One region of the Lysinibacillus fusiformis genome, then DNA from elsewhere that is predicted to be linked to it. Evidence: a T-box and tRNA genes for the amino acid it is inferred to sense, from the RefSeq annotation. Region 1 holds a T-box; the other regions hold tRNA genes.
What was found. The T-box of region 1 lies ahead of metG (methionine--tRNA ligase). A T-box ahead of a tRNA ligase gene usually reads a tRNA of that ligase, here a tRNA-Met.

Region 2: it encodes a tRNA-Met, which carries the amino acid that the T-box ahead of metG (methionine--tRNA ligase) is inferred to sense. The anticodon was not compared.
Region 3: it encodes a tRNA-Met, which carries the amino acid that the T-box ahead of metG (methionine--tRNA ligase) is inferred to sense. The anticodon was not compared.

The regions. Positions count from the first base shown of each region.
Region 1 is NZ_CP070490.1:1,358,526-1,363,174, reverse strand. Features, by position in the region: gene rsgA (ribosome small subunit-dependent GTPase A) at 1-280, shown strand, start outside; gene fosM (FosM family fosfomycin resistance protein) at 298-723, shown strand; gene JTI58_RS06745 (HAD hydrolase-like protein) at 739-1,386, shown strand; T-box leader at 1,474-1,735, shown strand; gene metG (methionine--tRNA ligase) at 1,793-3,427, shown strand; gene JTI58_RS06735 (2-isopropylmalate synthase) at 3,478-4,649, opposite strand, start outside.
Region 2 is NZ_CP070490.1:622,547-627,195, forward strand. Features, by position in the region: gene nadA (quinolinate synthase NadA) at 1-290, shown strand, start outside; gene JTI58_RS03080 (VOC family protein) at 457-891, shown strand; tRNA gene JTI58_RS03085 (tRNA-Glu) at 919-990, opposite strand; tRNA gene JTI58_RS03090 (tRNA-Ser) at 993-1,083, opposite strand; tRNA gene JTI58_RS03095 (tRNA-Asn) at 1,094-1,170, opposite strand; tRNA gene JTI58_RS03100 (tRNA-Ile) at 1,175-1,251, opposite strand; tRNA gene JTI58_RS03105 (tRNA-Gly) at 1,253-1,326, opposite strand; tRNA gene JTI58_RS03110 (tRNA-Phe) at 1,332-1,407, opposite strand; tRNA gene JTI58_RS03115 (tRNA-Asp) at 1,466-1,541, opposite strand; tRNA gene JTI58_RS03120 (tRNA-Met) at 1,545-1,619, opposite strand; tRNA gene JTI58_RS03125 (tRNA-Ser) at 1,673-1,765, opposite strand; tRNA gene JTI58_RS03130 (tRNA-Ile) at 1,781-1,857, opposite strand; tRNA gene JTI58_RS03135 (tRNA-Met) at 1,864-1,937, opposite strand; tRNA gene JTI58_RS03140 (tRNA-Ala) at 1,966-2,041, opposite strand; tRNA gene JTI58_RS03145 (tRNA-Pro) at 2,058-2,134, opposite strand; tRNA gene JTI58_RS03150 (tRNA-Arg) at 2,144-2,220, opposite strand; tRNA gene JTI58_RS03155 (tRNA-Leu) at 2,229-2,317, opposite strand; tRNA gene JTI58_RS03160 (tRNA-Gly) at 2,323-2,397, opposite strand; tRNA gene JTI58_RS03165 (tRNA-Leu) at 2,433-2,517, opposite strand; tRNA gene JTI58_RS03170 (tRNA-Lys) at 2,536-2,611, opposite strand; tRNA gene JTI58_RS03175 (tRNA-Thr) at 2,619-2,694, opposite strand; tRNA gene JTI58_RS03180 (tRNA-Val) at 2,698-2,773, opposite strand; rRNA gene rrf (5S ribosomal RNA) at 2,784-2,899, opposite strand; rRNA gene JTI58_RS03190 (23S ribosomal RNA) at 3,060-4,649, opposite strand, start outside.
Region 3 is NZ_CP070490.1:615,086-619,734, forward strand. Features, by position in the region: gene JTI58_RS02950 (diaminopropionate ammonia-lyase) at 1-558, opposite strand, end outside; tRNA gene JTI58_RS02955 (tRNA-Glu) at 828-899, opposite strand; tRNA gene JTI58_RS02960 (tRNA-Ser) at 902-992, opposite strand; tRNA gene JTI58_RS02965 (tRNA-Asn) at 1,003-1,079, opposite strand; tRNA gene JTI58_RS02970 (tRNA-Ile) at 1,084-1,160, opposite strand; tRNA gene JTI58_RS02975 (tRNA-Gly) at 1,162-1,235, opposite strand; tRNA gene JTI58_RS02980 (tRNA-Phe) at 1,241-1,316, opposite strand; tRNA gene JTI58_RS02985 (tRNA-Asp) at 1,375-1,450, opposite strand; tRNA gene JTI58_RS02990 (tRNA-Met) at 1,454-1,528, opposite strand; tRNA gene JTI58_RS02995 (tRNA-Ser) at 1,582-1,674, opposite strand; tRNA gene JTI58_RS03000 (tRNA-Ile) at 1,690-1,766, opposite strand; tRNA gene JTI58_RS03005 (tRNA-Met) at 1,773-1,846, opposite strand; tRNA gene JTI58_RS03010 (tRNA-Ala) at 1,875-1,950, opposite strand; tRNA gene JTI58_RS03015 (tRNA-Pro) at 1,967-2,043, opposite strand; tRNA gene JTI58_RS03020 (tRNA-Arg) at 2,053-2,129, opposite strand; tRNA gene JTI58_RS03025 (tRNA-Leu) at 2,138-2,226, opposite strand; tRNA gene JTI58_RS03030 (tRNA-Gly) at 2,232-2,306, opposite strand; tRNA gene JTI58_RS03035 (tRNA-Leu) at 2,342-2,426, opposite strand; tRNA gene JTI58_RS03040 (tRNA-Lys) at 2,445-2,520, opposite strand; tRNA gene JTI58_RS03045 (tRNA-Thr) at 2,528-2,603, opposite strand; tRNA gene JTI58_RS03050 (tRNA-Val) at 2,607-2,682, opposite strand; rRNA gene rrf (5S ribosomal RNA) at 2,693-2,808, opposite strand; gene JTI58_RS03060 (cysteine desulfurase family protein) at 3,087-4,157, opposite strand; gene nadB (L-aspartate oxidase) at 4,258-4,649, shown strand, end outside.

The DNA of each region.
Region 1 (4,649 bases):
ATTGTGGGATCAAGGTGATAGTTTAGCTTCAAGCTTTCAAGATATTGAGGAACTAGCAACAGCTTGTCGTTATCGTGATTGTACGCATCAAAAAGAGCCTTATTGTGCTGTCCAGCAAGCTATTGTAGATGGGGACTTAGATCAATATCGTCTACAAAGCTATTTTAAGCTGCAAAGAGAATTGGCTTACATGGAGCGCAAAGCAAATACCCAGGCAAAACTTGAGGAGCAACGCAAGTGGAAGCAAATAGCTAAGGGAATGAAAAAAGGGAAAAAATAAACATTGGGAGCACAGCTATGACAATTCAAAACATCAATCATTTACTGTTTTCAGTATCTAATCTAGAGGAATCCATCACATTTTATGAAAAAGTATTCGATGCCAAGTTGCTAGTAAAGGGGAACAGCACAGCCTATTTTGATGTAAATGGGCTGTGGCTCGCTCTTAATGTTGAGAAGGATATACCGCGCAATGACATCCATCAGTCCTATACGCATATTGCCTTCACAATCGCTGAAGATGACTTTGATAAGATGTATGACAAATTGGTGCAACTAAAGGTCAATATTTTAGCAGGTCGACAAAGAGATGAGAAGGACAAAAAATCGATTTACTTTACGGACCCAGATGGTCATAAATTTGAGTTTCATACAGGAACTTTGCAAGATCGTTTGGATTATTATAAGCAAGAAAAGCCGCATATGGCGTTTTTTGATAATTAATCAAGGAGTGATTCTATGAATAAAGCGTTTATTTTTGATATGGATGGCACATTATTTCAAACTAATCTTATTTTAGAGCCTGCGCTCGATGCAACATTTGATGTGCTGCGGACAAATGGCTTGTGGCAGGGCGAAACACCGATAGAAAAATATCGAGAAATAATGGGGGTTCCTTTACCGGTTGTGTGGGAAACATTATGTCCTATGCATACGCTAGAGATACGAGAAGAGAGCAATGTATTATTCCATGTAAAGCTGGTTGAGCAAATACGTGGACATAAGGGTGCATTGTATCCACATGCTGAGCAAACTCTTGCAACATTGTCAGAGAATTATCCGTTATACATAGCGAGTAATGGACAGGTCGACTATTTACAAGCAATCGTTGAAACCTATCAGTTGAAGCGTTTCATAAAGGGTATCTACAGCATTCAAGCTATTGCAAGTGGGCATAAATCAGACCTGGTCAAAAGAGTTGTAGATGAAAATAAAATTGAGTACGGAGCAGTGGTAGGAGATCGTTCTTCGGATATCCAAGCTGCACAGGATAATCAATTACTATCGATAGGTGTACGCTTTGACTTTGCACAAGACAGGGAATTAGAAAAAGCAGATATAGTAATCGATGATTTAACTGCATTGGTAAATGTTACATTAGATTAACGCACGAAAGTGTATCAAAAAAGGGACGATTTAACGACAATCATTGCATTTCCTCACAAGAAGGCGTAAAATGGTGCCAATCCTATAGACAAAGCATTGAAAAGGAAAAGTAAATTGGATTAACATTTTGTAGAGAGCCTCTGTTGGTGGAAATGAGGTAAATGAACCCTTTTGAAAATGACCTTTGAGCTTCGTACCGAAAGCTTTTTAGCCAGTAGATTACGACGAGATGGGCACTCGTTACAACAGCGGCAGTATCTCTCTTTTTGAATGGAGACGTACTGATAGAGGCAAATAGTGTGAGCTATTTGTAAATATAGGTGGTAACACGGGTATACTCGTCCTAATCAGATTTGATTAGGGCGATTTTTTTTTACCATTTTTTCTGTGAGGGGAGCAATTTAGAATGACGATTGTTATTGGAGGCGCTTGGCCGTATGCAAATGGCTCTTTGCATTTAGGGCATGTTGCCGCATTATTACCAGGTGATATTTTGGCTAGATATTACCGACAAAAGGGTGAGCAGGTTTTATATGTATCAGGTAGTGATTGTAATGGTACACCTATCTCTATTCGTGCCGCGCAAGAGAATACAACGACAGAGGCTATTGCCAATCACTATCATGATGAATTTACTAGATGCTTTCATGATTTAGGATTTACCTATGATTTGTACACAAGAACGGATGCGGAGCACCACCATGAATCCGTTAAGGCCCTTTTTTTACAGCTACTGGCTAATAATTTTTTATACAAAAAGAAAATTGAACAGGCTTACTGTGAGACGGATAAGCAATTCCTACCAGATCGATTTGTCGAGGGGCTCTGTCCAAATTGTGGAGCGAAAGCAAGGGGAGATCAATGTGATAACTGCTCAGAAATTTTAGACCCATTGGATTTAATTGATAAGCGCTGCAAAATTTGCGGGAATGAACCTGTTATTCGGGAAACGGAGCACTTTTATTTTACCTTTAGTCAATTTCAAGGAAGATTGGAGTCTTATTTAGCTCAAGCGAAAGCCGAGAAACGCTGGCGAGACAATGCTTTAGGGTTGACGGAGCGATACTTGGCAGAAGGAGTTCCTGACCGAGCAGTAACAAGAGATTTACCGAATGGCATAGATGTTCCAGTGCCAGGTTTTGAAGGGAAAAAAATATATGTATGGATTGAAGCTGTAGCAGGGTACTTAACAGCAAGTTTAGAATGGGCAAAAGAGCATCAAATAGCCATTGAAGATTTATGGAATGAAGAGACCATTTCATACTATGTACATGGAAAGGATAATATTCCATTCCATACAGTTATTTGGCCAGCCATTTTAATGGGAATTGGATCTAAGGCATTACCTACCCATATTGTATCAAATGAGTATTTAACATTAGAAAAACGCAAATTATCTACTAGTCAGAATTGGGCTGTATGGGTTCCTTATATTTTAAGTCGTTATGATGCGGACTCTATCCGTTACTTCTTAACGATGAATGCGCCGGAAAATCGTGATACTGATTTTTCATGGCGGGAATTTATTTATAGCCATAATGGTGAACTACTCGGAGCCTATGGTAATTTTGTAAACCGTACATTGAAGTTTATTGAAAAATCATTTGCTTGTCGGGTTCCACAAGCTGAGGTGGATAGCGACATTCGAAAACAAACCGTACAATTGTTTAATGAAGCGGGTATTCTTATCGAAGGTGGCCATTTCAAACAGGCGTTAGAGTCCATTTTTGAGTATATTCGCGGAGCTAACCGTTATTTTGATGAACATCAGCCATGGCTACAGGTAAAAGAAAACGTAGAGGCATGTAATCGTACATTAGCAACTTGCGTCTATATCATTGCGAATTTAGGGCAGCTGCTGCATCCCTTCTTACCGTTTTCAGCAAAGAAAGTAAGAAACATGGTAGGTATAAATGAAATGATGTGGCATGAGCAAGTAGAGCTGCCTCAATTAATTCAAGAGGTGACGCCATTGTTTGAACGTCTTGATATTGAACGAATTGATGAGGAATACCAAAAATTAGTTAGGGATAGTCACTAGGATTGAAAAAGCAGTATGACTCATGGGCCATACTGCTTTTATATTTTCATTTAATTCATAACAGGTGTTAATTTTGTCACTACAATGCTATTGATCGCATTAATATAGGCTAGAGCACTTGCCTTAAGAATATCTGTATCCGCTGCTTTTGCAATATACTTTTCGCCTTCGTGTTCAATCGTGATTTTTACTTTACCTAAAGCCTCTTTGCCTCGTGAAACACTATTGATATTATATTCCACTAGTTTTACATCCATATTTGTAATTTCTGCAATCGCTGAATACAGGGCATCGATTGGGCCAGAGCCTACTGCACTAGCTTTAAAGATTTCGCCGCCTTTACGAACCTTAACACTTGCAGAAGGGAAGCTTGTATTGCTGACGACTTGTAGATCATCGAAATCAAAGAATTGTTCACTATAATGTGTAGCATTTTTATTATTGGCATCATGTTTTTCATAATAGCTTTCAACAATAACGTATAAGTCGTGATCATATACTTCTTTCTTCGCATCGGCTAGCTTTAAGAATCCTTCAAAAATACCTTCAAATTCCTCTGTAGAAAGATTAGTAAACCCTAATTTTTCAAGAGCATTTTTCACTGCATGGCGACCAGAGCGAGCTGTTAGTACTAGCTCCATATCATCAAGACCTACATCCTCAGGATGGACGATTTCATAAGCATCACGAGATTTTAACAAACCATCCTGGTGAATACCAGAAGAATGGGCAAATGCATTATCTCCTGTAATGGCTTTATTGACCTGTACATCTAAGCCCATAAAGCTAGAAACAAGACGTGAAGTATTCATAATTTCTTTTGTATTAATACGCGTTTCGGCATTGTATACGGAGCTACGAGTTTTAAGTGCCATGACAACTTCTTCTAATGCAGCATTACCTGCGCGTTCGCCGATACCATTGATTGTACATTCTACCTTATCTGCACCATTTTTAATAGCAGCTAGCGTATTAGCCGTTGCCATTCCAAGATCATTGTGACAATGAACACTTAAAAGAACGCTATCGTCTAAGTTTTTCATACGGTCATTTAATTTAAAAATCATCTCTCCAAATTCCTCTGGTTCTGCAAAGCCTACCGTATCAGGAACGTTAATCATCGTTGCGCCAGCTCTCATAACAGCTTCAATCGTTTTCCAAAGATATTCAAAGTCAGAACGAGATGCATCCTCTGTGGAATATTGAACTTGTGGTAATAATG
Region 2 (4,649 bases), 740 kb from region 1:
CAAAATACATTATTGACACAATCAATCGCGCTCCGAGCGGATCTTCATGGGCCATTGGAACAGAAATGAACTTAGTCAATCGCATTATTAAGCAGCATCCAGATAAACATATTGTCTCTTTAAATGAAAACTTTTGTCCTTGCTTAACAATGAATCGTATTGACCTGCCGCATTTGTTATGGAGCCTCGAAAGTATTGAGCAGGGGCAACCTCATAACCGTATACAAGTAGATGAACATACTACTGCTGAAGCACTTAGCTCACTTGAAAGAATGCTAGCTAGAGGATAAATAGATAGGCTTTATCAACAGAAAGGTTGTATAAATAACCTTTCTGTTTTTTATGGTGATATAACATCTGCTTTAAATAATTTAAATGTCTGCCATTTTTGCCCACAATGCTAAAATTGACATGACTTAAGGCGCTATGATACTGTCGATTTGGAGGTGATACTAAATGGCTTTTCAATCGAAAAATATCTTTATCAATTTACCAGTGAAAGATCTAAACAAATCTATCAACTTTTTTAAGGAATTAGGTTTTGAGTTCAATCAACAATTCAGTGATGAAACAACGGCCTCAATGATTATTAGTGAAAATATCTTTGTATTAATAATGGTGGAAGAACGATTTAAAGGGTTTAGTAAGAAAGAAGTTACAGATACTACTACTTCTGCAGAAGCAATCTTATGCCTTTCTGCCGAAAATCGAGAACAAGTAGATCAATTAGTGAATAAGGCACTTGCCTCTGGTGGTAAACCTTATAGTGAACCACAAGATCACGGATTTATGTATGGTTGGGGTTTTCAAGATGTAGACGGGCATATCTGGGAAGTAGTTTATATGGACGAAAATGCATTGAATCTATCTATGAATATAAAAAAACAGTAGATGCAGTTGCATCTACTGTTTTTAGTATGACCCGTACGGGATTCGAACCCGTGTTACCGCCGTGAAAGGGCGGTGTCTTAACCACTTGACCAACGGGCCCATGGCGGAGAAGGAGGGATTTGAACCCTCGCGCCGGTTACCCGACCTACACCCTTAGCAGGGGCGCCTCTTCAGCCTCTTGAGTACTTCCCCAAAATAAAAATGGCTCCGAAGGCAGGACTCGAACCTGCGACAACCTGATTAACAGTCAGGTGCTACTACCAACTGAGCTACTTCGGAATAATGGTGGGCCTAAATGGACTCGAACCATCGACCTCACGCTTATCAGGCGTGCGCTCTAACCAGCTGAGCTATAGGCCCTTGGAGCGGGTGATGGGAATCGAACCCACGACATCAGCTTGGAAGGCTGAGGTTTTACCATTAAACTACACCCGCATAAATGGTGGGTCAGGACGGAATCGAACCGCCGACACTTAGAGCTTCAATCTAATGCTCTACCAACTGAGCTACTGACCCATTTCGTCCATGCTAAGCTTGCTCACTCTTTTGCTTCTCATGACTTTTATTTTAAAAATGGCGGTCCCGACCGGGATCGAACCGGCGATCTCCTGCGTGACAGGCAGGCATGTTAACCGCTACACCACGGGACCTTTTGGTTGCGGGGGCCGGATTTGAACCAACGACCTTCGGGTTATGAGCCCGACGAGCTACCACTGCTCCACCCCGCGATAATTTTATGCTGTTTCGAGTTTTTAAAGCACCATTTATAAAAATTTAAAACTGGAGGAGGTAGAGGGATTCGAACCCCCGCGCGGTGTTACCCGCCTGTCGGTTTTCAAGACCGATCCCTTCAGCCAGACTTGGGTATACCTCCGTTACAATATATAAATGGTGGACCTTGCAGGACTCGAACCTGCGACCGGACGGTTATGAGCCGTCTGCTCTAACCAACTGAGCTAAAGGTCCTTAAGATGGCGGCAGAGGGGATCGAACCCCCGACCTTACGGGTATGAACCGTACGCTCTAGCCAGCTGAGCTACGCCGCCAGGATCTTTATACTGGTTAATTTACTTATGGTGGAGCCTAGCGGGATCGAACCGCTGACCTCCTGCGTGCAAGGCAGGCGCTCTCCCAGCTGAGCTAAGGCCCCATAAATTTTTAGGAAATGGTCGGGAAGACAGGATTCGAACCTGCGACCCCTTGGTCCCAAACCAAGTGCTCTACCAAGCTGAGCTACTTCCCGTTGTTCTTTTGGCGCGCCCGACAGGAGTCGAACCCATAACCTTCTGATCCGTAGTCAGACGCTCTATCCAATTGAGCTACGGGCGCATTTAAGATGGTGCCGAGGACCGGAATCGAACCGGTACGGTAGTCACCTACCGCAGGATTTTAAGTCCTGTGCGTCTGCCAGTTCCGCCACCCCGGCACATTTGGAGCGGAAGACGAGGTTCGAACTCGCGACCCCCACCTTGGCAAGGTGGTGTTCTACCACTGAACTACTTCCGCATGTGCATAAGTTTTTTATCTGGCAATGAAAATAATGGTGCGGGTGAAGGGAGTCGAACCCCCACGCCTTGCGGCGCTAGATCCTAAGTCTAGTGCGTCTGCCAATTCCGCCACACCCGCTTATTATTATTTCAAAAATGGTGAGCCATGAAGGACTCGAACCTTCGACCCTCTGATTAAAAGTCAGATGCTCTACCAACTGAGCTAATGGCTCGAAAAAATGGTGCCGGCTATAGGAATCGAACCCACGACCTACTGATTACAAGTCAGTTGCTCTACCTGCTGAGCTAAACCGGCATATGGTGGAGGATGACGGGCTCGAACCGCCGACCCTCTGCTTGTAAGGCAGATGCTCTCCCAGCTGAGCTAATCCTCCTGGGTACTATGCCTAGCGACGTCCTACTCTCACAGGGGGAAGCCCCCAACTACCATCGGCGCTAAAGAGCTTAACTTCCGTGTTCGGTATGGGAACGGGTGTGACCTCTTTGCCATCATCACTAGACTTGCACATGGATGTGCTGGCTTCTGCGTTGCAACACGGATGTTGCGTTCTTAGCAGAAGTTCCTTTTAAAAGCTTCAAAATACATAGTATCTTAAAAACTTGTTGAAAGTGTTGTTCTTTCAAAACTGGATAAACGATACATTGAATGGTTCAAACGTTTTGGTTAAGTCCTCGATCGATTAGTATTCGTCAGCTCCATGTGTCACCACACTTCCACCTCGAACCTATCTACCTCATCGTCTTTGAGGGATCTTACTTACTTGCGTAATGGGAAATCTCATCTTGAGGGGGGCTTCATGCTTAGATGCTTTCAGCACTTATCCCGTCCACACATAGCTACCCAGCGATGCCTTTGGCAAGACAACTGGTACACCAGCGGTGTGTCCATCCCGGTCCTCTCGTACTAAGGACAGCTCCTCTCAAATTTCCTACGCCCACGACGGATAGGGACCGAACTGTCTCACGACGTTCTGAACCCAGCTCGCGTACCGCTTTAATGGGCGAACAGCCCAACCCTTGGGACCGACTACAGCCCCAGGATGCGATGAGCCGACATCGAGGTGCCAAACCTCCCCGTCGATGTGGACTCTTGGGGGAGATAAGCCTGTTATCCCCGGGGTAGCTTTTATCCGTTGAGCGATGGCCCTTCCATGCGGAACCACCGGATCACTAAGCCCGTCTTTCGACCCTGCTCGACTTGTAGGTCTCGCAGTCAAGCTCCCTTGTGCCTTTACACTCTACGAATGATTTCCAACCATTCTGAGGGAACCTTTGGGCGCCTCCGTTACCTTTTAGGAGGCGACCGCCCCAGTCAAACTGTCCGCCTGACACTGTCTCCTGCCCCGCTAAGGGGCATGGGTTAGAATTTCAATACAACCAGGGTAGTATCCCACCGACGCCTCCTTCGAAGCTGGCGCTCCGAGATCTCTGGCTCCTACCTATCCTGTACAAGTTGTACCAAAATTCAATATCAGGCTACAGTAAAGCTCCACGGGGTCTTTCCGTCCTGTCGCGGGTAACCTGCATCTTCACAGGTACTATAATTTCACCGAGTCTCTCGTTGAGACAGTGCCCAGATCGTTACGCCTTTCGTGCGGGTCGGAACTTACCCGACAAGGAATTTCGCTACCTTAGGACCGTTATAGTTACGGCCGCCGTTTACTGGGGCTTCAATTCGCAGCTTCGCTTGCGCTAACCACTCCTCTTAACCTTCCAGCACCGGGCAGGCGTCAGCCCCTATACGTCACCTTACGGTTTTGCAGAGACCTGTGTTTTTGCTAAACAGTCGCCTGGGCCTATTCACTGCGGCTCTCATGCGCTTGCACGCTCAAGAGCACCCCTTCTCCCGAAGTTACGGGGTCATTTTGCCGAGTTCCTTAACGAGAGTTCTCTCGCACACCTTAGGATTCTCTCCTCGACTACCTGTGTCGGTTTGCGGTACGGGCACCTCTCACCTCGATAGAGGCTTTTCTTGGCAGTGTGAAATCAGGAACTTCGTCCATACGGACTCGCCATCACAGCTCAACGTTACAGTGTGCGGATTTGCCTACACACACGCCTTACTGCTTGGACGCGCATATCCAACAGCGCGCTTACCCTATCCTACTGCGTCCCCCCATTTCTCAAACGGTGAGGAGGTGGTACAGGAATATCAACCTGTTGTCCATCGCCTACGCCTATCGGCCTCGGCTTAGGTCCCGACTAACCCTGAGCGGACGAGCCTTCCTCAGGAAACCTTAGTCATACGGT
Region 3 (4,649 bases), 740 kb from region 1:
TTCTTGTGCAAGCTGTGAGGTATAACGAACAGTATCGTCATAATTCATTGTCGTAATTTCAGCAAAAGCCCCTTCACTTTTAATATGCTGCAAACGCTCAGCCGCGCTGCCAGCTGGCATATATATTCGCGCTTGAAAACCCAGTTCTCTAGCTGCCCATGCAACACCACGACCATGATTACCATCTGTCGTTGAAATAAATGTTAAATCGCCTACTTTTGCTTTTACTTCCGGAGATTTTAACTGTTCAAACGATAGCTCCTTTATATTCCTCCCAAGCTTATTGGCAATATATTGCGCAATTGCATAAATACCGCCTAATACTTTAAAGGCATTTAAACCAAATCGATAAGATTCATCTTTAACAATGATTTTTTCTACACCCATATATGAAGCAAGTGCCTCAAGATGATGGAGAGGTGTCTGCTCAAATCGCTCATATGTACGCTGAAATTGACCAACCTTCTTTACTTGTTCCAGTGTAAAATATGATAGTAATGGTGAGCCATGGTTTGTGTTGTCTAGCTGATTGTGCACCCACTTTAATTTTTCCTTCATACCTATCTCCCCCTTTACTAATAGCTTAGTCGATCTAGCTTTAAAATACAAAATTTATTACCAAAATTAAACAGGGGTAGTCAGAGCAAGCAAATATATCAGTTATACACTGGTTTTGGACCTACAAACACCGAGAATTCCAATCTAAACCTCCAGAAAAACAATAAACCCTTACAGGATCTAATTTCTGTAAAGGTTTATTATTATCTAGCTATTTTTAAGTAAATTAAAAAGTGCAGTAGATGTAAATTCATCTACTGCACTTAGTATGACCCGTACGGGATTCGAACCCGTGTTACCGCCGTGAAAGGGCGGTGTCTTAACCACTTGACCAACGGGCCCATGGCGGAGAAGGAGGGATTTGAACCCTCGCGCCGGTTACCCGACCTACACCCTTAGCAGGGGCGCCTCTTCAGCCTCTTGAGTACTTCCCCAAAATAAAAATGGCTCCGAAGGCAGGACTCGAACCTGCGACAACCTGATTAACAGTCAGGTGCTACTACCAACTGAGCTACTTCGGAATAATGGTGGGCCTAAATGGACTCGAACCATCGACCTCACGCTTATCAGGCGTGCGCTCTAACCAGCTGAGCTATAGGCCCTTGGAGCGGGTGATGGGAATCGAACCCACGACATCAGCTTGGAAGGCTGAGGTTTTACCATTAAACTACACCCGCATAAATGGTGGGTCAGGACGGAATCGAACCGCCGACACTTAGAGCTTCAATCTAATGCTCTACCAACTGAGCTACTGACCCATTTCGTCCATGCTAAGCTTGCTCACTCTTTTGCTTCTCATGACTTTTATTTTAAAAATGGCGGTCCCGACCGGGATCGAACCGGCGATCTCCTGCGTGACAGGCAGGCATGTTAACCGCTACACCACGGGACCTTTTGGTTGCGGGGGCCGGATTTGAACCAACGACCTTCGGGTTATGAGCCCGACGAGCTACCACTGCTCCACCCCGCGATAATTTTATGCTGTTTCGAGTTTTTAAAGCACCATTTATAAAAATTTAAAACTGGAGGAGGTAGAGGGATTCGAACCCCCGCGCGGTGTTACCCGCCTGTCGGTTTTCAAGACCGATCCCTTCAGCCAGACTTGGGTATACCTCCGTTACAATATATAAATGGTGGACCTTGCAGGACTCGAACCTGCGACCGGACGGTTATGAGCCGTCTGCTCTAACCAACTGAGCTAAAGGTCCTTAAGATGGCGGCAGAGGGGATCGAACCCCCGACCTTACGGGTATGAACCGTACGCTCTAGCCAGCTGAGCTACGCCGCCAGGATCTTTATACTGGTTAATTTACTTATGGTGGAGCCTAGCGGGATCGAACCGCTGACCTCCTGCGTGCAAGGCAGGCGCTCTCCCAGCTGAGCTAAGGCCCCATAAATTTTTAGGAAATGGTCGGGAAGACAGGATTCGAACCTGCGACCCCTTGGTCCCAAACCAAGTGCTCTACCAAGCTGAGCTACTTCCCGTTGTTCTTTTGGCGCGCCCGACAGGAGTCGAACCCATAACCTTCTGATCCGTAGTCAGACGCTCTATCCAATTGAGCTACGGGCGCATTTAAGATGGTGCCGAGGACCGGAATCGAACCGGTACGGTAGTCACCTACCGCAGGATTTTAAGTCCTGTGCGTCTGCCAGTTCCGCCACCCCGGCACATTTGGAGCGGAAGACGAGGTTCGAACTCGCGACCCCCACCTTGGCAAGGTGGTGTTCTACCACTGAACTACTTCCGCATGTGCATAAGTTTTTTATCTGGCAATGAAAATAATGGTGCGGGTGAAGGGAGTCGAACCCCCACGCCTTGCGGCGCTAGATCCTAAGTCTAGTGCGTCTGCCAATTCCGCCACACCCGCTTATTATTATTTCAAAAATGGTGAGCCATGAAGGACTCGAACCTTCGACCCTCTGATTAAAAGTCAGATGCTCTACCAACTGAGCTAATGGCTCGAAAAAATGGTGCCGGCTATAGGAATCGAACCCACGACCTACTGATTACAAGTCAGTTGCTCTACCTGCTGAGCTAAACCGGCATATGGTGGAGGATGACGGGCTCGAACCGCCGACCCTCTGCTTGTAAGGCAGATGCTCTCCCAGCTGAGCTAATCCTCCTGGGTACTATGCCTAGCGACGTCCTACTCTCACAGGGGGAAGCCCCCAACTACCATCGGCGCTAAAGAGCTTAACTTCCGTGTTCGGTATGGGAACGGGTGTGACCTCTTTGCCATCATCACTAGACTTTGTTATGTATCTCGTTTTGAAGTTGTTTACCTGTCCTTCAAGACAAGAATTATTGTATAACGTTTTCTAACATTATGCAATACTTTTTTATAAAAAAAAGAAATTATTACGTTTTGAAGATATTTTTGTTAAGTAAGAGAAATTATTGCCCTGCAAAATATTATAGCAATTGTTGTTTCAAAAGAAAACAATTATTTTATTTTGTATATTTTCTTAACTTATAATCTATTTGAAAACAAGTGAAGAACATAGAAAATCCTTCACTCGTCTTTTCATTAAATATTTGAAAGCTCTATTTTTAATTTTACAATATCATCAAAAGTGGTAGAAGGACCAAAAGATATTCTAAAAAATTGGCGTGCCGCTTCTAAAGAGAAACCCATTGATAAAATGGCCTTTGTTCCAGATTCACTATGAATATCACATGCGCTACCCGTAGAGATACAAATTCCTGCCTCATTTAACTTTAAAAGAACATATTGCCCCTCTACTTTCTCCATCATTACCCCACAAATATTAGGTAGTTGCTGTTTACACTCAACAAGTTGACATGTTTCAGATAAATCATTTTTGAAAAAATTTCTTAAAGTCTCGTAATGTTGCAATTCATATTGATAGTTTTCAATTGCTGCCGCAAAGGCCACAATTGCAGGAGTATCTAATGTTCCCCCTCTTAGCCCTCTCTCATGTGTTACACCTGGTGTTAATGCAGGTACACGAATTGCGGGGTTCAGATATACAGCACCACACCCCTTTGGTCCACCTATTTTATGAGCTGAGATGGTAATCGCATCTGCTCCTTTTGGTATAGGTAGTTTGCCAAATGATTGCACACAATCAACATGACAGAAAATATTTGACTTTCTTGCCATCTCTACGATTTTCTCCACAGGCTGGATAGAACCAATTTCAGAATTGACATGTTGAATGGTAATCAAAGCTGTATCTTCACGAATTGTTTGTTGCAATTGGACCAGATCAACGCAACCATCCTTCTGCAATGGTAATTTCGTTACAACAAAGCCCTTTTTCTCAAGTGTATTCAAAGCTGCATGCACAGACGTATGTTCGGCTTGAGATGAAATAATGTGTTTTCCTTTTTTAGAGGCTAGCGCTAATGACAAGATGGCTATGAGGTTTCCTTCTGTTCCGCTCCCTGTAAAAATTACACCATCACTATTTACGCCTAGAGCATGGGCTACAACATTTCTTGACTGCTGGACAAAATAAAGGGCTTGTCCCCCTAGATCATGCAGACTTGCACTGTTTCCATAATAACGTTGTGCAACCTCTACATATGCCTCAAGAGAATTCCTCGTCATAGGTGACGTTGCAGCATAATCCATATAAATCATTGTCTTCTTCCTCTCTAGTTCATCAGGTCTTGTTTTCTTTTTTATTTTATGTAAAGATAGGTGTCAAGACAACTGTAAAGAAGGTATAACTATGGATGTAAAGACAGACGTCCTTATCATTGGTAGTGGTATTGCTGCACTTCAGGCTGCTTTACTGCTTGAAAAACATTTTCAAATACAAATTGTTACAAAATCATCTATATATATGAGTAGCTCTTATCGTGCACAAGGTGGCATTGCTGCTGTTACAAGTGAGGAAGATCATATTCAACACCACATTGCTGATACATTGAAAGCTGGAGAGTATCATCATGAGAAAAGACATGTTGAAACACTTATAAAAAACGGCACTGCAATTATGCAGAAATATCTAAAGAATGGTCTCCCGGTTGATCGGCAGGTTGACGGAAAACCTGCTCTAGGACTTGAGGGAGCACATAGTCACCATCGTATTCTACATGCAGGTGGTGATCGTACAGGTCA